Regions from separate parts of the Streptomyces sp. NPDC099050 genome, predicted to be linked through region 2. Evidence: riboswitches for the same ligand, from Rfam matches in the RefSeq annotation. Region 2 holds a riboswitch; each other region holds the start of a gene.
The links. Region 2 has a riboswitch for cobalamin ahead of ACIQV3_RS28385 (CbtB-domain containing protein). Riboswitches for the same ligand answer to the same signal wherever they lie in the genome.
Positions count from the first base shown of each region.

Region 1: another riboswitch for cobalamin. It lies ahead of ACIQV3_RS25440 (ribonucleoside triphosphate reductase); the one in region 2 lies ahead of ACIQV3_RS28385 (CbtB-domain containing protein).
Region 3: another riboswitch for cobalamin. It lies ahead of ACIQV3_RS14770 (energy-coupling factor ABC transporter permease); the one in region 2 lies ahead of ACIQV3_RS28385 (CbtB-domain containing protein).

Region 1 is NZ_JBIWAE010000016.1:66,744-74,338, reverse strand. It holds gene ACIQV3_RS25455 (NADP-dependent isocitrate dehydrogenase) at 1-151, shown strand, start outside; gene ACIQV3_RS25450 (hypothetical protein) at 248-571, opposite strand; gene ACIQV3_RS25445 (glycoside hydrolase family 71 protein) at 1,559-2,725, shown strand; cobalamin riboswitch at 2,849-2,990, shown strand; gene ACIQV3_RS25440 (ribonucleoside triphosphate reductase) at 3,033-4,811, shown strand; gene ACIQV3_RS25435 (anaerobic ribonucleoside-triphosphate reductase activating protein) at 4,808-5,449, shown strand; gene ACIQV3_RS25430 (aminotransferase class V-fold PLP-dependent enzyme) at 5,570-6,832, shown strand; gene cobF (precorrin-6A synthase (deacetylating)) at 6,842-7,594, opposite strand.
Region 2 is NZ_JBIWAE010000019.1:68,795-76,389, reverse strand. It holds gene ACIQV3_RS28390 (phytase) at 69-1,355, shown strand; cobalamin riboswitch at 1,472-1,608, shown strand; gene ACIQV3_RS28385 (CbtB-domain containing protein) at 1,647-1,865, shown strand; gene ACIQV3_RS28380 (CbtA family protein) at 1,895-2,647, shown strand; gene ACIQV3_RS28375 (hypothetical protein) at 2,688-3,032, shown strand; gene ACIQV3_RS28370 (alpha/beta hydrolase) at 3,176-4,693, shown strand; gene ACIQV3_RS28365 (TetR/AcrR family transcriptional regulator) at 4,647-5,285, opposite strand; gene ACIQV3_RS28360 (alpha/beta fold hydrolase) at 5,433-6,374, shown strand; gene ACIQV3_RS28355 (FG-GAP-like repeat-containing protein) at 7,028-7,595, shown strand, end outside.
Region 3 is NZ_JBIWAE010000007.1:201,329-208,923, forward strand. It holds gene ACIQV3_RS14740 (APC family permease) at 1-1,143, shown strand, start outside; gene ACIQV3_RS14745 (L-serine ammonia-lyase) at 1,288-2,670, shown strand; gene ACIQV3_RS14750 (hypothetical protein) at 2,984-3,298, shown strand; gene ACIQV3_RS14755 (SsgA family sporulation/cell division regulator) at 3,529-3,936, shown strand; gene ACIQV3_RS14760 (hypothetical protein) at 4,106-4,639, shown strand; gene ACIQV3_RS14765 (flavodoxin family protein) at 4,674-5,399, opposite strand; cobalamin riboswitch at 5,509-5,703, shown strand; gene ACIQV3_RS14770 (energy-coupling factor ABC transporter permease) at 5,732-6,427, shown strand; gene ACIQV3_RS14775 (energy-coupling factor ABC transporter substrate-binding protein) at 6,436-6,768, shown strand; gene cbiQ (cobalt ECF transporter T component CbiQ) at 6,772-7,521, shown strand; gene ACIQV3_RS14785 (energy-coupling factor ABC transporter ATP-binding protein) at 7,518-7,595, shown strand, end outside.

The DNA of each region.
Region 1 (7,595 bases), on a different contig from region 2:
CGAGTCCGAGGAGAAGATCGTCGGCGAGCTCATCGCCGTGCAGGGCGCTCCGGCGGAGATCGGCGGCTACTACCAGCCCGACGCCGCCAAGGCATCGGCGATCATGCGGCCGTCCGCGACGCTGAACGAGGCGCTCGCGCTCCTCGGCTGAGGTTCACGGGGACCGAGGTCCACCGCTTCCACGGGTCCGCCCCGGTCGGCGATCGCCGACCGGGGCGGACCCGTTCGCGCACCCGGCCGCACCCGGTCAGAGCCGGTGCACCTGATCCGGCGAGAAGGCCAGCGGGTCGCGCCCGGCGGCCAGGATCCGCAGCCCGGGAGCCACGGCGAGCAGCTCGCGCAGCCAGTCCTGGGCCTCGGCCGCGAGGTGCTCGCAGCCGTCGAGGACGAGCAGCATGTCGCGCTCCGCCAGCCACGACGCCGCGTTCGACGTCCCGTACGGCAGGAACGGCATGCCCGGCAGGCTGCCCAGCGCGGCGGTCAGGTCGTGGACCCCGAACCGGCGGTCCATGGACACGACGGCCACGCCGTTGTAGAAATTGGACGAGAGCCGTTGCCCGATCTCCCGCACCAGCTGGCTCCGGGGCTCACGGAACCGACCGGTTACGGTCAGCACTTTGCCCCGCCGCACGGCGGTGAAAAGACGGGACAGCTCCGCGGAGGTAGCCGGGAACGTACCGGCTCCTCTGGAATCCCTCATCGGCACGATGCCCCCCCTGCATGCGTGACCTGCGGCAAGAGGGTTGTTTCAAGCCGCATGAAGACGATTATGCGCCACTTTTCTGGAAAGGCCAGGGGAATTCCCTATTCCGGTGAAAGGCCCGCGCCGTCCGATGATCGCAGGAGTTGTACAGGTCACATCCCTTTGTCCACTCATGCGCGAAGACGTGCGGTCCCCGCCGTTCGCGGCCGTTTCCGGCCATGGTTGTCCGGGGGCCCGGAATCCGCTGTACTGCTGCGGTGCGGCCCGATGTCCGGGCGCGGCGCGGGACTGTTCGGGGGAGGGCCAGGATGAGTGCGGACCGGCGGCGGGCAGGGCGGGGCGCGAGACCCGCGTCGCACCGGCGCCGTGCGGGCTTCCGGAGCCGAAGGCCCGTGCTGAGCCTCTTCCTGACCGCCTTCCTCCTCGTCGGCGTCTGCGCCGCGACGGGCCTCGCCTGGGACACCCGTACCGTCGCCGGCGCGCAGGTCCGCCCGGGAGCGGTCCCTGTCGCCCCCCTGCCCGCGGCCCCCGGTGGCGGCCCCGCGCCCACCGCGACCGGCCCCACCGCCGCCGGTCCGGGCACCACGGCACCGCAGAGCCCGGCCGGGCCGTCCCCGGAGCCCGAGGGCCCGGGGGCCGGCAGGGGCGACGCGGTCCGCCCGTCCGGACCGCTGCCCTTCGACATGCCGCAGCCCGCTGCCCTGCGCTCCGGCGCCGCCGGCAAGAAGCTGGTCTTCGCCCACTACTTCACCCCGTACCCGCTCCCTGGACAACGCGCACGCCGACGTCGACTACTACGCCCGCAACTACCTGAAGCCGGACGGCGAGAACGGCAAGCACGAGCGTTACGGCGGCTTGCTGCGCGACCGGCCGCTGCCCGTCCCGCCCAAGGCCGGGAACTGGGAACTCGCCAACCTCCAGCAGGAGGTCCGTACGGCCCGCGCCGCCGGCCTCGACGGATTCACCCTCGACCTGCTCTCCCTGACCGGGAAGAACCGCGAGCGCTGCGAGCTCCTGCTGGAAGCCGCCCGTTCGGTGGACCCGGCCTTCAAGGTCATGCTGATGCCGGACATGACCTCCCTGGACACCGACGACCCGGCCGTGCTCGCCGACCTCCTCGCGGACCTCGGCAAGGCCCCGGCGGCCCACCGGCTCCCCGACGGCCGGCTGGTCGTCTCGCCGTTCAAGGCCGAGGAGCAGAGCGCCGCCTGGTGGACCCGGGTCATGGACGTCCTGAAGTCCCGGCACGGCATCCGTACCGCCTTCGTCCCGCTCTTCCTCGACTTCGGTTCGCACAGGGTTACGTTCGAGCCCATCAGCTACGGATTCTCCGAGTGGGGCAGCCGCAGTTACGTCGGCCAGGAGGGCTCCGCGCGCGACGTCCGGCGCGCCCACGCCGCGGGCAAGATCTGGATGCAGCCCGTATCGGTCCAGGACGCCCGGCCCAACCAGGGCATCTACGACGAGGCCGGCAACACCGCGACCCTGCGCGCCACATGGAACCGCGCCATCGAGGACGGGGCCGACTGGGTCCAGCTCACCACCTGGAACGACTACAGCGAGAGCAGCCAGTTCGCACCCTCCCTGCACAACGGCCATGCCTACCTGGATCTTTCCTCGTACTACCTCACCCGGTTCAAGACGGGCGGCTGGCCGAAGATCGTCCGCGACACGCTGTACCTGAGCTCGCGCACCCAGTTCGCCGCCGCGGACCCGAGCGGCGGCCAGTCGCTCGTGATGTCGCTGCGGGGAGGCAGCGCCGCGGCCCGGGACACGGTGGAGGTGCTGAGCTTCCTGACCGCGCCCGCGAGCATCCGTACGGCCGTGGGAGCGGCCGGGGACGCGCACGCCGCTCCGGCCGGGGTCCACTCCGAGCTGCTGCCCCTGGGTCCGGGCACGGGCTCGGCGGCCGTGGTGCGGAACGGCGGGACCGGGGCCCGGGTGGAGCTGCCCCACCGGGTGGACCGCACGGTGGAGGTCCAGGACCTCCAGTACCACGCCGCCACCAGCGGCCGGAGCTGAGTCCGCGGGGGTTCCCGCGCGAGCCGCAGGGGCTCCCGCGCGAGCCCGCAGGGCCCGAAGTCCCTTGCTCCGGGACCTTCGGCACCCCATATGTAGTGGTGGCATCTCGCACTCACATCCATATGTAGTGTTGGCTCTGCCGGTTCGGCGGGGCCTCTCCCCGACCGAGGCAACAGGGAACCCGGTGGGAATCCGGGACTGCCCCGCAACGGTGAATCCGCCCCGGCGGACGAGTCCGACACCTGCCGGCACGGGCGCTCGAGAGCGCCCGCCATTTTTCCGTGCCGAGCCTCGTGGGAGGGCCGCCGTGCCTGCTGTCGTCGATGCCGTAGAGACCGTGACCGAGTACCTGGACCGCCGGGACTGGCGGGTGAACGCCAATGCCAACCAGGGCTATTCGCTCGGCGGCCTCATCCTCAACGCAGCCGGCAAGGTCACGGCGAACTACTGGCTGGAACAGGTCTATCCCGCCGCCGTGGCCCGCGCCCACCGCGAGGGCGACCTGCACATCCACGACCTGGACATGCTCTCCGGCTACTGCGCCGGCTGGTCCCTGCGCACCCTGCTGACCGAGGGCTTCAACGGGGTACCCGGGCAGATCGACTCCGCCCCGCCCCGGCACCTGTCCTCGGCCGTCGGCCAGATCGTGAACTTCCTCGGCACCCTGCAGAACGAATGGGCGGGCGCCCAGGCCTTCTCCTCGTTCGACACGTACCTCGCCCCGTACGTCCGCCTCGACGCGATGACGTACGACCAGGTCAGGCAGTGCGTCCAGGAGCTCGTGCACAACCTCAACGTGCCCTCGCGCTGGGGCACCCAGACTCCCTTCACCAACCTCACCTTCGACTGGACCTGCCCCGAGGACCTGCGCGAGCAGGTCCCGGTGGTCGCGGGGGAGGAGATCGGCTTCGCCTACGGCGAGCTCCAGGCCGAGATGGACATGATCAACCGGGCGTACATCGAGGTGATGACGGAAGGAGACGCCACCGGGAGGGTGTTCACCTTCCCCATCCCGACCTACAACATCACCAAGGACTTCGCCTGGGAGAGCGAGAACGCCGAGAGGCTCTTCGCGATGACCGCCAAGTACGGGCTCCCGTACTTCCAGAACTTCATCAACTCCGAGCTCGAACCGAACATGATCCGCTCCATGTGCTGCCGGCTCCAGCTCGACCTGACGGAGCTGCTCAAGCGCGGCAACGGCCTCTTCGGAAGCGCCGAACAGACCGGCTCGCTCGGTGTGGTCACCCTCAACTGCGCCCGCCTCGGACACCTTCACGCGGGCGACGAGGAGCGGCTGCTGGCCGAGGTGGACCGGCTGTGCGAGCTCGCCAAGGACAGTCTCGAACTCAAGCGGATCACCGTCCAGGACCTCATCGACGGAGGTCTCTTCCCTTACACCAAGCGGTACTTGGGCACCCTGCGCAACCACTTCTCCACCATCGGGGTCAACGGGGTCAACGAGATGGTGCGCAACTTCAGCGGGGACGCGTACGACATCACCGCGCCCGAGGGCCACGCCCTCGCCGTCCGGCTCCTGGACCGGGTCCGGGCCCGGATGGTCGACTTCCAGGAGAGCACCGGCCACCTCTACAACCTGGAGGCCACCCCCGCAGAGGGGACGACGTACCGCTTCGCGAAGGAGGACCGGGCACGCTTCCCCGGCATCCTCCAGGCCGGCACCGACACCAACCCGTACTACACCAACTCCTCGCAGCTGCCCGTCGGCTGGACCGACGACCCCTTCGAGGCGCTGGAGCGCCAGGACGAGCTGCAGGGCAAGTACACGGGCGGCACCGTCCTGCACCTGTACACCCCCGAGAGGATCCCGACGGCGGAGGCCTGCCGCAAGCTGGTCCGGCGCTCGTTGGAGACCTTCCGGCTCCCGTACCTGACGGTGACCCCGACCTTCTCCATCTGCGCGGACCACGGCTACCTGGCGGGGGAGCAGCCCCACTGCCCCACGTGCGGGGCGGCGTGCGAGGTGTGGACCCGGGTCATGGGCTACCACCGTCCGGTGTCCTCCTTCAACATCGGCAAGAAGGGCGAACACGCCGAGCGCGTCCACTTCAAGGCGGCGGTGTGAGCCCCGCCGCGCCCGCCGAACCCGCCGCGCGGCCGGACGAGGTCATCCGCATCGGCGGCTGGTCCCGGCTGTCCACCTGCGACTGGCCCGGCCGGCTGGTCACCACCGTCTTCTGCCAGGGATGCCCCTGGCGCTGCGGCTACTGCCACAACCCCGGCCTGCTGCCCGCCCGTACCCCCGCCGCCGTCTCCTGGGACGAGGTGCTCGGCCACCTCGCCCGCCGTACGGGGCTGCTCGACGGGATCGTGTTCTCGGGCGGGGAACCGCTGCTCCAGCGCGGCCTGCCCCGGGCCGTACGGGAGGCCCGTGCGCTTGGCCTGGAGGTCGGGCTCCACACCGGGGGAGCCTTCCCCCGGCGCCTCGCCCGGCTGCTGGACGCGGGCCTGCTGGACTGGGTCGGCTTCGACGTCAAGGCCCCGCCCGGCCGCTACGAACGGGTCACCGGCATCGGCCACGCGGCCGCCTCCGCGGAGCGCAGCCTGCGGCTCCTGCTCGCCTCGGGGGTTCCCCACCAGCTCCGCACCACGGTGGACCCGGCTCTGCTGGACCCGCCCGCCGTGGCCGACCTGGACGCCTGGCTCGCGGAACTGGGCGCGGGGCCCACGCTCCGCCAGACGGCGCGCCCGCCGGCGGTCTGAGGGCCCGGCGGTCTGAGGGCCCCTTCCCCGGCCGTGATGGCCGGGGACGGGGCTGTCGCTCCGGGTGGGCGGCGGGGCATGATCGGCCCGACAGCCGCGCCGCACCCACGGAGGTCCCACGTGACCCAGCCCCCCGAGCCCCCCGAGCCGACCGTCCGCCCCGATCGCGCCGATCGCGTCGGCCCCGCAGCCGCAGCCGCAGCCGCAGCCGCCACCGGGCGGGCCGGGACCGCCTCACGCACCGGGTCCGTACGCCGCCCCGCCGAGTTCCCGGGCGGCCGCGAGCTGTTCCGGCTCTCGGAGGCGGTCGGCCACCTGAACCACGGGTCGTTCGGAGCGGTACCGATCCCCGTCCAGGAAGCACAGGCTGCCCTGCGGGCCGAGGCGCACGCCGATCCCGACGCCTTCTTCATCGGCGTCCCCGACCGGCTCGTCGGGGCCCGGACCCGGATCGCCGCCCGGCTCGGCGCCCATCCGGACGCGCTCGCCTTCGTGTCCAACGCCACCGAGGCCGCCAATGTGGCCCTCGACGCCGTGGAGTTCGCCGCCGGCGACGAGATCCTGGTCACCGACCACGGCTACGGCACCGTCGTCGCGGCCGCCGCCCGGCGCGCTCCGCTCACCACCGTGGCCCTGGGCACCGACCTCCCCGACGAGGACGCCGTACGGGAAACCGTGCTGGCCGGGGTCACCCCGCGGACCCGGGTCGCCGTACTCGACCACATCAGCTCGCCCACCGCCCGGCTCATCGCCTCGCCCCGGCTGCTCGCCGAACTCGCCGAGCGGGGCATCACCACCATCGTGGACGGCGCCCACGCGCCCGGCATGATCCCGGACCCCCTGGGCGGGGGCGCGGACTTCTGGTTCGGCAACCTCCACAAATGGGCCTACGCCCCGTCCGGCACCGCGATCCTGTCCGTCGCCCCGCGGCACCGCGCCCGCGTCCGGCCGCCGGTGCCCTCCTGGGAGGACCACCACGGCTACCCGCGCTCCGTGGAGAACCGCGCCACCTTCGACTACACCGGCTGGCTCGCCGCCCCGGAGGGGCTCGACCTGCTGGAGGAGCTCGACGCGGCCAAGGTGCGCGCCCACAACAGCGCGCTGGCCGCCTACGGCGCGGCCCTGCTCGCCGGGATCCCCGGAATCGTCCCGCTCCCGTACACCGAAGGCCTCGCCCTGCGTACGCTGCGCCTGCCGCCGGGGGTGGCCGAAACCCCGGCGGCCGCGGGCGCACTGCGCGAGCGGATCGCGGCCGAGCAGCGGATCCGGGTGCTCGTCTGGCCCTGGCCCGGCGGAGGCGGCATCCGGGTGAGCGGCCAGATCTACAACCGGCCCGAGGAGTACGAACGGCTCGCCGAGGTCCTGCCCGCCTACCTGCTCTGAGACGGGGCCTCAGTCGCGCCGGAGCAGGTACGTGTCCATGATCCAGCCCTTGCGGGCCCGGGCCTCGGTGCGCAGTTCCTCGATCCGGCCGGCGACCTCCGCCAGCTTCCCCGAGACCAGGATCTCGTCGGGGGTGCCGACGTAGGCACCCCAGTAGATGTACAGGTCCTGGTCGAGGTGGGCGGTGAAGGCGTGCCGGGCATCCAGCATCACCACCACGTCGTCCACCCCGTCCGGCCAGCCCTCCGCGAGCCGGCGCCCGGTGGTGATCTGGACCGGGCGGCCCACCCGGTTCAGGGTGGTGCGGTGGCGGGCCAGCAGCGAGGAGATGCTGCTGATGCCCGGCACCACCTCGTGCTCGAAGGCGACCCGGCCCTTCTCCAGCACCTCGTCGAGGATCGCGAGCGTGGAGTCGTAGAGCGAGGGATCGCCCCACACCAGGAACGCGCCCGTCTCGCCCTCCGCCAGGTCCTCGGCGATGAACCGCTCGAAGAGCTCGGCCCGCGCGCTGCGCCAGCCGTCCACCGTGGGGGTGTAGTCGGAGGGCGTCCGGTCCCGGTCGGGATCGCGGCCCTCCACCAGCCGGTGTCCGGGGCGGGCGTGCGCGTCGAGCATCGCGCGCCGCAGCCCGGTCAGATCCGCCTTCTCCTCGCCCTTCTCCAGGATGAGGAATGCGTCCGCCGCGCCGATCGCCCTGACCGCCTGGAGGGTCAGGTGGTCCGGGTCGCCCGCGCCTATGCCGATCACTGAGAACTTCTTCACC
Region 2 (7,595 bases):
CGCGGACATGACAATCAACCCGGCGAGCGTCTTCCCCTCAGGGTGAAACCCTCATGTAAGGAAGAACATTGACCCTCCGTTCGGCCGCCCGCGCCTCCGCACTCGTGCTGTGCACCGCACTCGCCGCGTCCGTCGCGCTCCCGGCACAAGCCTCCTCGATCAGCGGCATCCGCCCCAAGGCCGAGACCGCGCCGCTGTACGACGACGCGGCGGGCGGTGACGCCAACGCGGACGACCCGTCGATCTGGCGCAACGCCGCCGATCCGGGCCGCAGCCTGGTGATCGCGACCGCCAAGCAGGGCGGTCTGCGGGTCTACGACCTGGAGGCCCGGCAGGTCCAGTCGCTGCCCGCCCCGGCCGGACCGGGCGCCGACGACGCTCCCGGCCGCTTCAACAACGTCGACCTGGTCAACGGTCTGCGGCTGGGCGGCGGGCGCGCCGACGTCGCGGTGGTCAGCGACCGTGGCAACGACCGCCTGCGGATCTACCGGATCGACCGGAACCGGCCCGGCGGCCCGCTCACCGACGTCACCGACCCGGCGGCGCGACCGGTCTTCTCCGCCGACCAGGCCGAGATCAACGAGCAGCAGACCGCGTACGGCCTGGCCACCTGGACGGACCGGAAGACCGGCCGGTCCTACGCGGCGGTGAGCCAGCGCAACCGCACCCGGATCGCCCTGCTGGAACTGGTCGCCACCCCCGCCGGCACGGTCGACTACCGCCAGGTGCGCACGCTCGACCTGCCGTCCTCCTTCCGCCTGCCGAACGGCGCCTCCTGGACGCCCTGCGGTGAGCCGGGCGAGCTGCCGCAGATCGAGGGCATGGTCGTCGACCCCGCGGACGGCACCCTGTACGCGGGGCAGGAGGACGTCGGCATCTGGCGCATCGACGCGGGCCTCACCGGCACGCCGAAGCTGATCGACAAGGTGCGCGAGTACGGCGTCCCCGGCACCTACGACGAGGAGACCGAGGAGTGCGCGCCCGGCGCCGATCCCGGCTACGGCGGCAAGCGCCTGACGGCGGACGTCGAGGGCCTGACCCTGGTCACCGAAGCGGACGGTGACGGCTACCTGCTCGCCTCCAGCCAGGGCGACGACACCTTCGTCGCCTACGACCGCGAACGCGAGGACCACAACGAGTTCGAGGGCGCCTTCCGGATCACCGCGGCCTCCGCCATCCTCGACGGCTCCGAGGTCTGCGACGGCGCCGCCGCCCTCAACGCCCCCCTCGGCACGCGCTACCCCCGCGGTCTGCTCGTCGTCCAGGACGGCCGGGAAACCCCCGGCGACGGCGACCGCGAGGCGACCGGCTTCAAGTTCGTCGACCTGGGCGAGGTGGTCGACGCCATCGGCTGATGCCACCAGGGTGTCGACGGGCGGGGCGGCGGGGCGGCGGGGCGGCGGGTGAGGTCGGGCGGGGCGGCGGGGCGGCGGGTGGGGCGGAGCCCTCCGGAGACGCCCTGTAAGGGGACCATAAAGAGCGGTACGGTGGCGGACGACAAGACGACGGTATGACGGAAGTCCGGTTGAGAATCCGGCACGGTCGCGCCACTGTGAATCCTCCCGGAGGGGGAGGAAAGTCAGACCCGCCACCGTCGTCGCAAGCACCACTGACCGGGACGCGTGTTCCCTCTGGAGGTTCCTGCCATGGCCGACTCCGCCGTGCCCACGACTGCCGCCCCGCCGGCCGTCGCACCCATCTCCCTCAACGCTCTGGCCCCTTGGGCGCTGTTCGCCGGCGTCCTGATGCTGGTCCTGCTCTACCTCGTCGGCGCCGAGCAGGGCGCCACCGCGATCTTCGAAGGCGACACCATCCACGAGTGGATGCACGACGGTCGCCACCTCCTCGGCTTCCCCTGCCACTGATCCGCCGATCGCAAGGGACCGATAACTCCATGAACACCATTTCCCCCCGCGCGCTCCTCGTCCGGGGCATGCTCGCCGGCCTGCTGGCGGGCGTCGTCGCGTTCCTCGTCGCCTACTTCCTCGGTGAATCCCGGGTCGACGCGGCGATCGCCCTCGAGGAAGCCGGAGCCCATGACCACGGCGGCGCCGAGGCCGCCCCGGTCAGCCGGGCCCTGCAGGCCACGGCCGGGCTGGGCACCGGCACCCTGCTCTACGGGATCGCGCTCGGCGGCATCGCCGCGCTCGTCTACTGCTACGCCCTGGGCCGGATCGGCCGCTTCGGCCCCCGGGCCACGGCGCTGCTGGTCTCCGGCGGCCTGTTCGTCACCGTCTCCCTGGTGCCGTTCTTCAAGTACCCCGCCAATCCGCCGGCCGTGGGAGACCCCGAGACCACGGTCCAGCGGACCACCCTCTACGTCCTGATGCTCGCGCTCGGCCTGCTGCTCGCGGCGGCCGCGCTGATCCTGGGCCGGCGCCTCGCGCCGCGCCTGGGCAACTGGAACGCCTCGGTCGCCGCCTCGCTCGCCTTCGTGGCTGCCGTCGGCATCGCCTACGCGCTGCTTCCGGGCGTCAACGAGGTGCCGGGAGGCTTCCCGGCGGCGCTCGTCTGGCAGTTCCGGCTCGCCTCGCTCGCCATTCAGGCCGCGATGTGGAGCACTTTCGGCCTGGCTTTCGGATTTCTTGCCGAACGGGCCCTTGCCTCCGCCCCCACACCCAAGGAGGCTGTACAGCCTGCGAGTTGACGTCTTGCGTGCGAGTGACTGAAAGGCTGGTGACGGCGCGGTGACGACGGCGACCCGAGAGTTCGGGGACCACCGAAGACCCAAGGGCCGCCGTGAGGGGCCGCGACGCCCGCACCTGCCCCGGCTGCCGACCCGGCAGCAGTGGCGGGGCGTGCGGGAGTGGCGGGGCTGGACGGGCGCCGCCCCGTTCTGGCTCAATGCGGTGCTCCTGCTGCTGACCCCGTTCACCAGCGTCACCCTGCTCGCGCAGGTCGGCATCATCGCGGGCCTCACCGCCATCGGCGGCCTGGCCCGCCACCTCTGGTCGGGCGACTACGGCCATGCGGCCATCCACTCCGCCGCCGTGCTCATGGGCGCGGCGGCGGTGACGGTCGTCGTGGTCTGACGACGCGGGGCGCGGCGGGACGCGGCGAGGCGTGGTGAGACGGGGCGGGGTGAGACGGGGCGGGCGGTTCGGGGGGCTAGCCCCCGGACGACTGTCCCGGCTGCCGGATGTAGCGGCGGCGGACGCTCAACCATGCTGGTTTCATGACCAGTTACCGCAGCAGGACCGTACTCGCCGCCCTGGCCGCCACGGCCGTGGCGGCCACGCTGACCGGCGCCGGCACCGCCGGCGCCGCGGCCGCCGCCACCACCCGCGACGCCGCCCGCCCCGCCCTGGACTGGGCGCAGTGCACGCACAAGGGCCACCTCGACGGCCAGCAGTGCGCGAAGCTGTCCGTCCCCCTCGATTACGCCGACCCGGCCGGTCCGCGGGTCGAGCTCGCCGTCTCCCGGCTGCCCAGCACCCGTCCCGCCGCCCGGCGCGGGACGCTGGTCGTGGTGCCCGGCGGCCCGGGCGGCTCGGGCGTACAGCGGCTCTCGCAGAAGGGGGCCGCCCTGGCGGGGCAGTTGGCCGGGGCCTACGACATCGTCGCGCTGGACCCGCGCGGCGTCGGCGGCAGCGTCACCGCCGCGTGCGGACTGGACGCGGCCGACCGGCGGCTGACGACCCTGCGCTCCTGGCCTGCCGCCGACGGGGGGATCGCGGAGAACGCCGACCGCTCCCGCCGGGTGGCCGAGGCCTGCGCCGCGAACGGCGGCGCGGAGCTGCGCGGTTTCACCACCGCCAACCAGGCGCGCGACATGGACCGCTTCCGGGAGGCCCTCGGCGAGCGCAAGCTCTCGGTCTGGGCCGTCTCGTACGGGACCTACGTGACGGCGGTGTACGCGCAGAAGTTCCCGCAGCGCACCGACCGCCTGGTGCTGGACAGCAGCGGTGACCCCGATCCGAAGCGGGTCGCGCGGGGCTGGCTCGCGAACATGGCGCAGGGCGCGGAGGACCGCTTCCCCGACTTCGCGGCCTGGGCGGCGGACCCGGCGCGGGCGGCGGAGGGGCTTCGGCTCGCCGAACACCCGGACGGCGTAAGGCCGTTGTTCCTGGCGCTGGCCGAGGAGCTGGACCGTTCCCCGAAGCCCTCGAACGTCCCCGGCCTGCCGCTGACCGGCACGATGCTGCGCCAGGCCCTGCAGACCGCCCTCTACGGCGACGCCCAGTTCCCCGCCTTCGCCCGCCTGGTCCGTGCGGCCCAGGATCCCGGGGCGGTCCCGGAGCTGCCCCAGGAGCTCGCCGGGGTACTGCCCGACTCGGACGCGGCGCTGATGGTGGGCGTCATCTGCAACGACGTGGCCTGGCCGAAGGACGTCTCCGGCTACGCGCGGGCGGTGGCCGCGGACCGGGCCGCGCACCCCCTGACGGCCGGGATGCCGGCGAACGTCACCCCGTGCGCGTTCTGGAAGGACGCCCCCGCCGAACGCCCCACCCGGATCACCGACCGGGGGCCGTCGAACATCCTGATGGTGCAGAACCTCCGCGACCCGGCGACCCCGTACGCCGCCTCGCTGAAGATGCGCGAAGCCCTCGGTTCGCGCGCCCGGCTGCTCACCGTCGACCACGGCGGCCACGGGGTGTACCTGGGCAACGGCAACGCCTGCTCCGACCGCACCGTCACCGCGTACCTCACGACGGGGGAGCGTCCGCTCCGGGACTCGGCGTGCCCGTCCTGAAGATCCGGTCCAGGTGGTGGCGCAGCACCGCGACGGCCGACTCGGGTCCGCGCTGGCCGACGAGGATGCTGGTGCCCATGGTCGCCGCCATGGCCAGCAGGCCGATCGCCTCGATGCGCGCGTCGACGCCGGGGTCGGCCAGGCCGGATTCCTGCGCCTGGCCGATGAGCCCGGCCACCGCGTTCTCGGCGGCGTCGGGGTTGTCGATGAAGGGCTGGGCGGCGAGGGCCTCGTCGGTCACGGACAGGATCGAGTACGAGCTGTAGAGCAGGTGGAAGGTGCGGCTCTCCTCGTCGGTCGGCAGGGAGGCCAGCAGCAGCGCCTCGACCGTGGCGCGCGGGCCGGGAGCGGGGCCGGCGGCGGCGAGGCGGGCGCCGACCCGGGCGGTGAAGCGGTCGGTCAGGTGCTGGAGCCCGTAGAAGAGCAGCTTCTCCTTGGTCTGGAAGTAGTACTGGACCAGGCGCAGGGAGACTCCGGCCTCGGCGGCCACGTCGCGCATGCCGACCGCGTGCAGCCCGCGCCGTCCGGCGACGCGGATGAGCGCCTCGGCGATCCGGGTGCGGCGTTCCTCGTGGTCCACGCGTTTCGGCATGTTCTGGTGTCTCCGCCCGTCGGTGCTCGGCTCGTCGGTGGTCGTCCGTGATGAGCCTGCGGCTCGTTTTCATGGTACCGCCGTATCAACATCATGGTACGGTCGTATCACGAAGAACGGATCCCCGGTCCTCCAGGAGGTGCCCCCGTGCCCGACAACAAGCCCCGTGTACGCCGCGACATCGGCCACTACGTGAGCGACGAACTGCGCGACCGCTACTTCGCCGCCTGCGACGCGCTCTACGCGAAGGGGGCGCCCGCCCGCTCCGAGACGGACGTGGAGACGAGCTTCGGGACCACGCACGTCTACCGGTACGGCCCCACGAACCCGTCGGCGGAGTCCCGTACGCCGATCGTCCTGATCCACGGCTCGGGCGGCTGCTCGGCCCAGTGGTACCCCAACACCGCCGCCCTCAGCGCCGACCGGCCCGTCTACGCCCTCGACACCCCCGGCGACCCGGGCCGCAGCATCCAGCGCGAGGTGATGTGGCAGCCCGAGCGCGCGGCCCAGTGGATGGACGAGGCCCTCGACGCGCTCGGCCTGGACCGCGTCCACCTGGTCGGCTCCTCCTACGGCGGCTGGCTGGTCATCAACCAGGTGCACCTGCGCCCCGGCCGGCTCGCCTCGGTCACCGCCCTGGATCCGGGCGGCCTGGAGAAGGTGGGGCTGCGCTTCTTCGTCTGGATCTTCGCCAGCCTCTTCGCGACCTACGCCCCCAAGGCGCTGCGCCCCGCCCTGGCCAAGTGGCTGGAGCAGCCGGTCCTGATCGACCCCGAACTGCGCACGATGATCCAGAGGAGCGTCCGCGCCTTCCGGATCCGCCGGCCCGCCCCGCTGCCGCTCTCGGACGCCGAACTGGGCACGATCCGCACGCCGTTCTACCTGATCATGGGCAAGCGGAGCCTGCTCGTGCACCCGAAGCGCCAGCTGGAGCGGGTGCCGCGGCTGATCCGCGGAGCCCGCGCCGAGATCGTCTCCGCGACCGGGCACGGACCGCAGATCGACCACCCCGAGCTGGTCAACGCCCGGATGCTCAGCTTCTTCGAGGACGTCGACTCCCTCGACCCGGCCGCGCACGAGGCCGCGTAGCAGCGGTCCGGAGGCGCTCACTGCCTGTTTCCGATCCCTGTCCGCGCAGGTCAGCCAGCCTAAGTAGAAGTGCCCGGCGAGATCGATCCGTTCGAAGAGCAGTCACGGTGACGGTTGCGCGAACGGAACTTCTGGGGCACGGGCCCGACTGACCCCAAGTGCATCTTGGTGGGTTCAACCGAGGGGCTGTGTTGACGGTCGCGGACGCAAATTCTCGGCAAACCGCTTGATATAGCGGCAACCAGTCCATCAGCAATAAATCTGATGCGGGCCTCTGACTACCTTCAGGCCAGGCGGTGTCCGAGTGGTGCCGCTGGATGTGCCAGCGGACGGCCGGGATATCCTCCCCCCAGTTTCGCCTGTGGGGGGCCACCGAGCAGTCGCATCCGTATGGATGCGGGGTGCTCTGGCGTCTCCGCGGCCTGTCACCGGAGATCCGATTGCACGTTCACCTCTCTGCCCGCCTGGTGCTCCCCGCCCTAGCCCTCGGGCTGCTGGCAAGCACCGTCATCGCACCCGCGTCAGCCGGAGCCGCTGTCCCGGCATCCGCAGCGCCCATCACCGAACTCGTCCTGGATGTGCCGAAGGGCACGGGCGGAACAGGACCCGGATACCGCAAGACCGGCATCGCGCTGCACAGAGGTGTGCTGCGTGTGGCCGAGGACAACGACCCGGGCAGCGCCGTCGACCGCACCAGCATCTGGCAGATCCGGTCCGCCGAAGGCAGCCTGAGCGCGTCCGCCCGGGTCGGGGGCGCCGGTACGGATGCTCACTGCGTCACGACTGCCGTGGACTGCACTCCGTTGTGGGGCAATGCCGCCTTCGGTGGTGACGTGGTGCACGAGCGCGTGCCGGAGACCGGCGTCGACCGTCTCCGCGCGCTCGCCAGCAAGCAGGTGCTGACGTTCGACTCCACCAAGGGTGGTTCGGTGGTCGACGTCGCCGAGGGGACCGTCGTCTTCAACTCCGGCGGCTCCAAGCCCGTCCAGTACATAGCGAAGTTCGGTGAGGGGACGCTGGCCAAGCGTTCCGTGCGGGCAGCCGCCGTCATCAACGGCGGGGTGTGGAGCGCCACCGCGACGCCCGGCCGCCTGGAGTTCTGGATACACGGGCAGGAGGTGAACACCCAGTACGACATCGACGCCCCCTGCGTTCCCACCGCACTCCAGGCCCGTGACCGATGGCTGTACTGGAGCTGCGGCGGCGACGGTCCCGCCGGTG
Region 3 (7,595 bases), on a different contig from region 2:
GCCATCCCGGTGCTCGCCGTGATCGCCCTGATCGCCTCCGGCTTCCACACCGGCAACTTCACCGACCACGGCGGCTTCGCCCCCAACGGCTGGTCCGCGGTCATGACCGCCGTCACCACCTCCGGCGTGGTCTTCGCCTTCAACGGCTTCCAGGCCGTCGTCAACCTCGGCGGCGCCGCCAAGAACCCCGGCCGCGCCATTCCGCTGGCCCTGGTGGGCGCGCTCTCCCTCGGCCTGGTCATCTACCTGGCCCTGCAGATCGCCTTCATCGGCGGCGTCCCGCCGGAGAAGCTCGCCGAGGCCGGCGGCTGGAGCGGCATCAACTTCTCCTCGCCGTTCGCCGACCTCGCCAAGATGCTGATGCTGCACTGGGTCGTCACGATGCTCCAGTTCGGTGCCTTCATCTCCCCGTCCGGTGCCAACATCGGCAACGTCGCCTCGGCCTCGTACATGGCGCAGAACCTCGCGGACACCGGCTTCTTCCCGAAGAAGATCCGCGAGGTCCACCCGAAGTACGGCACCGCGCGTCCCGCGATGTGGCTCAACCTCGGCTTCTCGGTCCTGCTGCTGGTCACCGTCGGCCACAGCTGGGAGGCCCTGGCCAGCGTGGTCTCCGCCGCGATGGTGGTCTCGTACCTGATCGGCCCGATCGCGGTCGGCGTCTTCCGCAAGACCAAGCCCGAGCTGCCGCGCCCCTTCCGCCTCCCGGCGGCGAGCATCCTCTGCCCGATCACCTTCGCCTTCGCCGCCTGCGCCCTGTACTGGTCCAAGTGGCCGGACACCGGCAAGGTGGTGCTGCTCACCCTGGTCGCCGCCCCCATCGCGGCGATCGTGCTCAAGCGCAAGGGTGAGAAGAACCTGGCCAGGCAGTTCGCCCCGGCCTGGTGGATGATCGCCTTCCTGCTGTGGCTGGGCACGCTCTCCGCGCTCGGCAGCAAGGAGTTCGGCGGCCACGGATTCATCCCCGGCGGCGTGGACATCGCCCTCGTGGGCGTCTCGGCCCTGGGCTTCTACTTCTGGGCCGTACGGTCCGGGGTCAAGGCCCACCACGCGGGCCTGCCGGGCCCGGACCCGGTCCTGGACGCCCCCGCGGGCGAGGCCGGCACGGCAGCCGCACCGGAGCGCGAACTGACCCACGCCTGAGCGCCCCCCTCCCGACCCGTCCGGCGGCCGAGCCGTTCACCTCACCGAGTTAAGCTCGGCTGCCGGACAAAATCCGCAGATCACCCCTCTCCACCCCTCCTGCCCACGCTTCCCACCCACGAGCAGACATAGGAGTCCGCAACCGTGGCCATCTCCGTCTTCGATCTCTTCTCGATCGGCATCGGTCCTTCCTCCTCCCACACCGTCGGACCGATGCGCGCCGCGCGCATGTTCGTCGCCCGGCTCAAGAAGGACGGCGTCCTCGCCCAGACCGCCTCGGTCCGCGCCGAGCTCTTCGGCTCGCTCGGCGCCACCGGGCACGGCCACGGCACCCCCAAGGCGGTGCTGCTGGGCCTGGAGGGCCACTCCCCCCGCACCGTGAACGTGGAGACCGCCGACGCCGAGGTCGAGCGCATCCGCCAGAGCGGCCGCCTGCGCCTGCTGGGCACGGAAATAGGTGACGGCCACGAGATCGACTTCGACGAGCCGAACCAGCTGATCCTGCACCGCCGGCGCTCGCTCCCGTACCACGCGAACGGCATGACGCTCTTCGCGTACGACGAGGCGGGCACCCCGCTGCTGGAGAAGACGTACTACTCGGTCGGCGGCGGCTTCGTCGTGGACGAGGACGCGGTCGGCGAGGACCGGATCAAGCTCGACGACACCCCGCTGAAGTACCCCTTCCGCAGCGGTGACGAGATGCTGCGCCTCGCGAACGAGACCGGCCTGTCGATCTCCTCGATGATGCTGGAGAACGAGAAGGCCTGGCGCACCGAGGACGAGATCCGCGAGGGCCTGCTGGAGATCTGGCGCGTCATGCAGGCCTGTGTCTCGCGCGGCATGTCCCGCGAGGGCATCCTCCCCGGTGGCCTGCGGGTCAAGCGCCGGGCCGCCTCCACGGCGCGCCAGCTGCGCACCGAGGGCGACCCGATGATGCACCGCAGCGAGTGGGCGACCATCTACGCGATGGCGGTCAACGAGGAGAACGCGGCGGGCGGCCGGGTCGTCACCGCCCCGACGAACGGCGCGGCGGGCGTCCTGCCGGCGGTCCTGCACTACTACATGAACTTCGTGCCGGGCGCGGACGAGGACGGCGTGGTCCGCTTCCTCCTCGCGGCGGGCGCGATCGGCATGCTCTTCAAGGAGAACGCCTCGATCTCCGGCGCCGAGGTCGGCTGCCAGGGCGAGGTCGGCTCGGCCTGCTCGATGGCGGCCGGCGCGCTGGCCGAGGTCCTGGGCGGCACCCCGGAGCAGGTCGAGAACGCGGCCGAGATCGGCATGGAGCACAACCTCGGCCTGACCTGCGACCCGGTCGGCGGCCTCGTGCAGATCCCGTGCATCGAGCGCAACGGCATGGCGGCGGTCAAGGCCGTCACCGCGGCCAAGATGGCGATGCGCGGCGACGGCAGCCACAAGGTCTCCCTCGACAAGGTCATCAAGACCATGAAGGAGACGGGCGCCGACATGAAGGTCAAGTACAAGGAGACGGCCCGCGGCGGCCTCGCGGTCAACGTCATCGAATGCTGACACCGAAGCGACTGCCCGCCTGAGGCGAGCACACGAGAAGGGGCCCGGCGCGCACTGCGCGCCGGGCCCCTTCCGCAACTCGCCATCTGCTCGCCATCCATAGGTGGGTTACGCCAGTAACTTCGTTCGGGATTGGGTGGGATGTGAGGTTTGACGGAAGGCTGATCACGCTTGAGGGGGAACAAGACGGTCTGAGCTGGTTTCTTGATGATCAAGTGCGCCAGGGTGGGCACACGACGTCGCGTCCACACCCCCGACGGTCGGCCAACCGTCTTGGACCACAGCCGTTTTGCTCAACTGGAGGACTTGAATCATGGCAAGCACCCGCAGCATCCGCGTGATGGCGGCCGCCGCATCGCTCCCCCTCGCCTTCGCGCTCCTCTCGGGAGTCGCCCAGGCCGACAACGGGGCCGGTGCGGCCGGGACCGCGTCGAACGCGGCCCTCGCCGGCGTCCTCGGCAGCGGGGTCGGCGGCAGCAACGCCGGCAACTCCTCCACCGCCCAGCAGGTCGCCTCGGGCTTCGGTGCCTCCAACCAGAACAACGGCGCCCAGGCCAACGGTTCGGGCTTCACCGCGATCGGCCAGTCCAACGCGCACGAGTCCTTCATCTACAACCCGCTCCCGTAGTTCCGGCCGGGGCCCCGCCCCGGCCGCGCACGCCCTTCCACCGAGCCCCGCCCTCCCCCCGGAGGGCGGGGCTCGGCGCGTCGGGCGGACCCGGGCGAAGTCGGGCCGAGCGGCCCGGCCGAAGGGGACCTTCGGCCACGGACGGGCGGCCGGAAGGTGGGCTAGCTTGCCCAAGTGGGCCCGACGCACGTGCGCCGGCGGGACCCCACCCCGAGAGAGAGGCGCCCCGCATGACCGGCACCGAACACCGCGTCCTCCCGCTCCGCCTGGAGGCCGCTCCCGCGCCCGCCCCGGTGCGGGGCGTCTTCGTGTACCGCAGCGATCGGCCCTACGAGATCTCCCTCGACTTCGAGGGGGCCGGCATGCACCTCGCCCACTGGGTCTTCTCCCGGGAGCTGCTGCTCGACGGCCAGGTCTGCGCCACAGGCGAGGGCGACATCCAGGTGTGGCCGCGCTGGAAGGGCACCGAGCCGCGGGTGTTCCTCGCCTTCAGCAACGGCGCGCAGTCCTGCGTGATGTCCGCCCGGGCCAAGGACGTACAGGCGCTGTGCCGCCGGATGACCGAGCTGGTGCCGCGCGGCCGGGAGCACCTGTACTACGACCTCGACGCCGAGCTGAGCTCCCTCCTGCCCAGCTGAACCGGCAAGCGGGCGAAGCGGGCGGGAGCGGCCGGGACCGGCGCCACCGACGGGAGCCGGCAGACCGGATGAACCCGGTGAACCCGGTGAACCCGGTGCAACCGCAGCCGTACCAGGCGCGTCTTCACGGATGACACCGTTCCCCGTCTCTCGGAATCGAGGGGACGCCATGAACCGTCCACGCCGCCGGCAGGCCACCGCACTGGGGTTGGGCGCACTGCTCGCCGCCACTCTGGCCTTCGCCGCACCGGCCTCCGCCGCAGCCACGACCGCAACCCCCACCACGCCGGCCACCACCGCCACCGTCACTCCGCTCGTCGTCAATGCCCGCTGGGGCGGTCACTGCACGTACGACCGGGTGGTCATCGACCTGCAGGGATACGTACCCGAGGTCACCGTCACCCCCGTCCCGAAGCTGATCTACGACGGGTCCGGCAAGCCCGTTCCGCTGGCCGGGCGGTACTTCCTGGAGATCCGCCTGAACCCCGCCGCCGGACACGACGACGCGGGCAACAGCGTCTACCGCGGGCCCAAGCTCCTCAAGATCTACCTGCCCAAGCTGAAGGGCATCGCCCTGACCGGCGACTACGAGGGGTACGTCACCTTCGGCGCCGCCTTCGACACCAAGCCCGCCTACACCTCGTTCAAGCTGCACGCCCCCGAGCGCTTCGTCCTGGACATCGCGCACCCGAACGTCTGCTGAGCGCGCACCGCCGGCGGGATACGGGGCCCGGCCGCTACCGGTGCTCGGGATTAGGGAAGTCGAAGCGGCAGCCCGCGTCCCACAGGGAGCGCTGGTTGCCGTGCGCCGGCATCCCGCCGGACCGCTTGAGCAGGGCGGCCAGATGCATGAGGTTCCAGCTCATGAAGGTCGTGTTCCGGTTGGTGAAATCGTTCTCGGGGCCGCCGGATCCGGGGTCCAGGTACGAGGGTCCGGGTCCGGCCTCGCCGATCCATCCGGCGTCGGCCTGCGGGGGGATCGCGTAGCCGAGGTGCTGGAGGCTGTAGAGGATGTTCATGGCGCAGTGCTTGACGCCGTCCTCGTTGCCGGTGATCAACGCCCCGCCCACGCGCCCGTAGTAGGCGTACTGGCCCTGGTCGTTCAGGATCGAGGAGCAGGCGTAGAGCCGCTCGATGACCTGCTTCATCACCGAGCTGTTGTCCCCGAGCCAGATCGGGCCGCACAGCACCAGGATGTCGGCGTCCATGATCTGGCTGTAGAGCACCGGCCACTGATCGCCCTCCCAGCCGTGTTCGGTCATATCGGGCCAGACACCGGTGGCGATGTCGTGGTCGACGGCCCGGATGAGCGAGGTCCGGACCCCGGCCGCCTCCATCACCGCGCGGCTCTTGCCGATCAGGCCCTCGGTGTTGCTGGGCTCGGGCGACCGCTTGAGCGTGCAGTTGACGTACACGGCGGTGAGATCGGAGTAGTCGAGGTCCTTCGCGGGGTCGGTAGCCACCCGCCCAGCCTCGCCGGGGCCCGTCGGAGCCGCCACCGGGCCGCACCCGTCCGGGGCCGTCGCGGCCCGGTACGACGGGGGCGGGTTTGTGAGCGGTCCGTGCGGCCGACTAGGGTCAGCGGGCCTTGGTGTTCGGGAAACCGGTGAGAAACCGGTGCGGCCCTCGCCACTGTGATCGGGAAGTCCGGCTCCACTCCTGCGGGAAAGCCACTGGGCTGCGCGGGAGGTTCCGCGCTGCCCGGGAAGGCGGGGCATGGACGTCAACCCGTGAGCCAGGAGACCGGCCGGGGCGCGTTGTCCATCCACGAGGTGCTGGAGAGGTCTCCCTACTCATGCATATAGCCGAGGGGTTCCTGCCCCCTTTGCACGCGGTCGCCTGGGGCGCCGTGTCCGCCCCCTTCGTCGTCCACGGCGTCCGCGCGCTCACCCGCGAGGTGAAGGCCAACCCGGAGAGCACGCTGCTGCTCGGGGCCTCCGGGGCCTTCACCTTCGTCCTGTCCGCCCTGAAGATCCCTTCGGTGACCGGCAGTTGCTCACATCCCACGGGCACCGGACTCGGGGCGATCCTGTTCCGGCCGCCGATCATGGCGGTGCTCGGCACGATCACCCTGCTGTTCCAGGCCCTTCTGCTGGCGCACGGCGGGCTCACCACCCTCGGCGCCAACGTCTTCTCGATGGCCATCGCCGGCCCGTGGGCGGGCTACGCCGTCTACCGCCTGCTGCGCAGGTCCGGGCTCCCGCTGATGGTGACCGTGTTCTTCGGCGCCTTCTTCGCCGACCTGATCACCTACTGCGTCACCAGCGCGCAGCTCGCCGTGGCCTTCCCGGACCCGGCCTCCGGGTTCGCGGGCTCGCTCGCGAAGTTCGGGGGGATCTTCGCGGTCACGCAGATCCCGCTGGCCGTGAGCGAGGGGCTGCTGACCGTCCTGGTGATGCGGCTGCTGATGGCGTCGAGCAAGTCGGACCTGGTCAGACTGGGCGTCGCGAAGCTGACGGCCACCCGTTCCGGAGAGAAGGCGGCGGCCTGATGAGCGGAATGTCCAAGAACACGAAGATCAACGGCCTGCTGCTGCTCCTGGTGGCGGCGCTGGCCGTGCTGCCGATCGCCCTGGGGCTGGGCGAGGGCAAGGAGGAGCCCTTCGCGGGCGCCGACGCGCAGGCGGAGGCCGCGATCACCGAGCTGAAGCCGGATTACGAGCCCTGGTTCTCCCCTCTCTACGAGCCCCCCTCCGGCGAGGTCGAGTCCGCACTGTTCGCCTTGCAGGCGGCACTGGGCGCGGGCGTGCTCGCCTACTACTTCGGCGTCCGCAAGGGCCGCCGCCAGGGGGCGGCCGCCGCCGCTGCCGACGGCACCGCCCCGGAGGCCTAGGCGGTGCTGCCGATCGACGTGGCCGCGCACAGCAGTCGCTGGCGCGGCCGGCACCCCCTGGAGAAGGCCCTGCTCGGGATCGGGCTGACGGTCACCGCCGTGTGCCTGCCGCCCTGGCCCGGCGGACCGCTGGTGGCCGCCGCCACCCTCGCCGTGCTGCTCGGCCCGGCCGGAGTGGCCGGCCGGCAGCTCTGGCGGGCCTTCCGGATCCCGCTCGGCTTCTGCTTCACCGGGGCGCTGCCCCTGCTGTTCGCGGTCGGCGGCCCGGCGGGGCCGGTCTCGCTGGCCCCCGACGGCCCCCGGACCGCCGCCGAACTCCTGCTGCGCACCTCGGCGGCCTCGCTCGGACTGCTGCTGTTCGCGTTCACCACCCCGGTCTCCGACGTCCTGCCCCGGCTGGTCCGGGCCGGCGTGCCGGCCCCGGTGGTGGACGTGGCCCTGGTCATGTACCGGATCGGCTTCCTGCTGCTCGACTCCATGGCCCAGGTCCGCCGGGCCCAGGCGGCCCGGCTCGGGCACACCGGGCGGGCGGCGGCGTGGCGTTCCCTGGCGGGGCTCGCCGCCACCTCCTTCGTACGGGCCTTCGACCGCGCGGCCAAGCTCCAGGCGGGGCTGGCCGGACGCGGCTACGACGGCGCCCTGCGGGTCCTCGTACCGGAGGCGGCCCTGTCGTGGCGCTTCCTGACGGCCACCGCGGGGCTGCTGGCGGCCCTGATCACCCTGACTCTCACCCTGAAGGGGCTCTCCTCTTGAACCCGGTGGCCACCCCCCTGATCGAGCTGTCCGGCGCGGGCTACGCCTACGAGGACGGCCCGGCGGTCCTGACC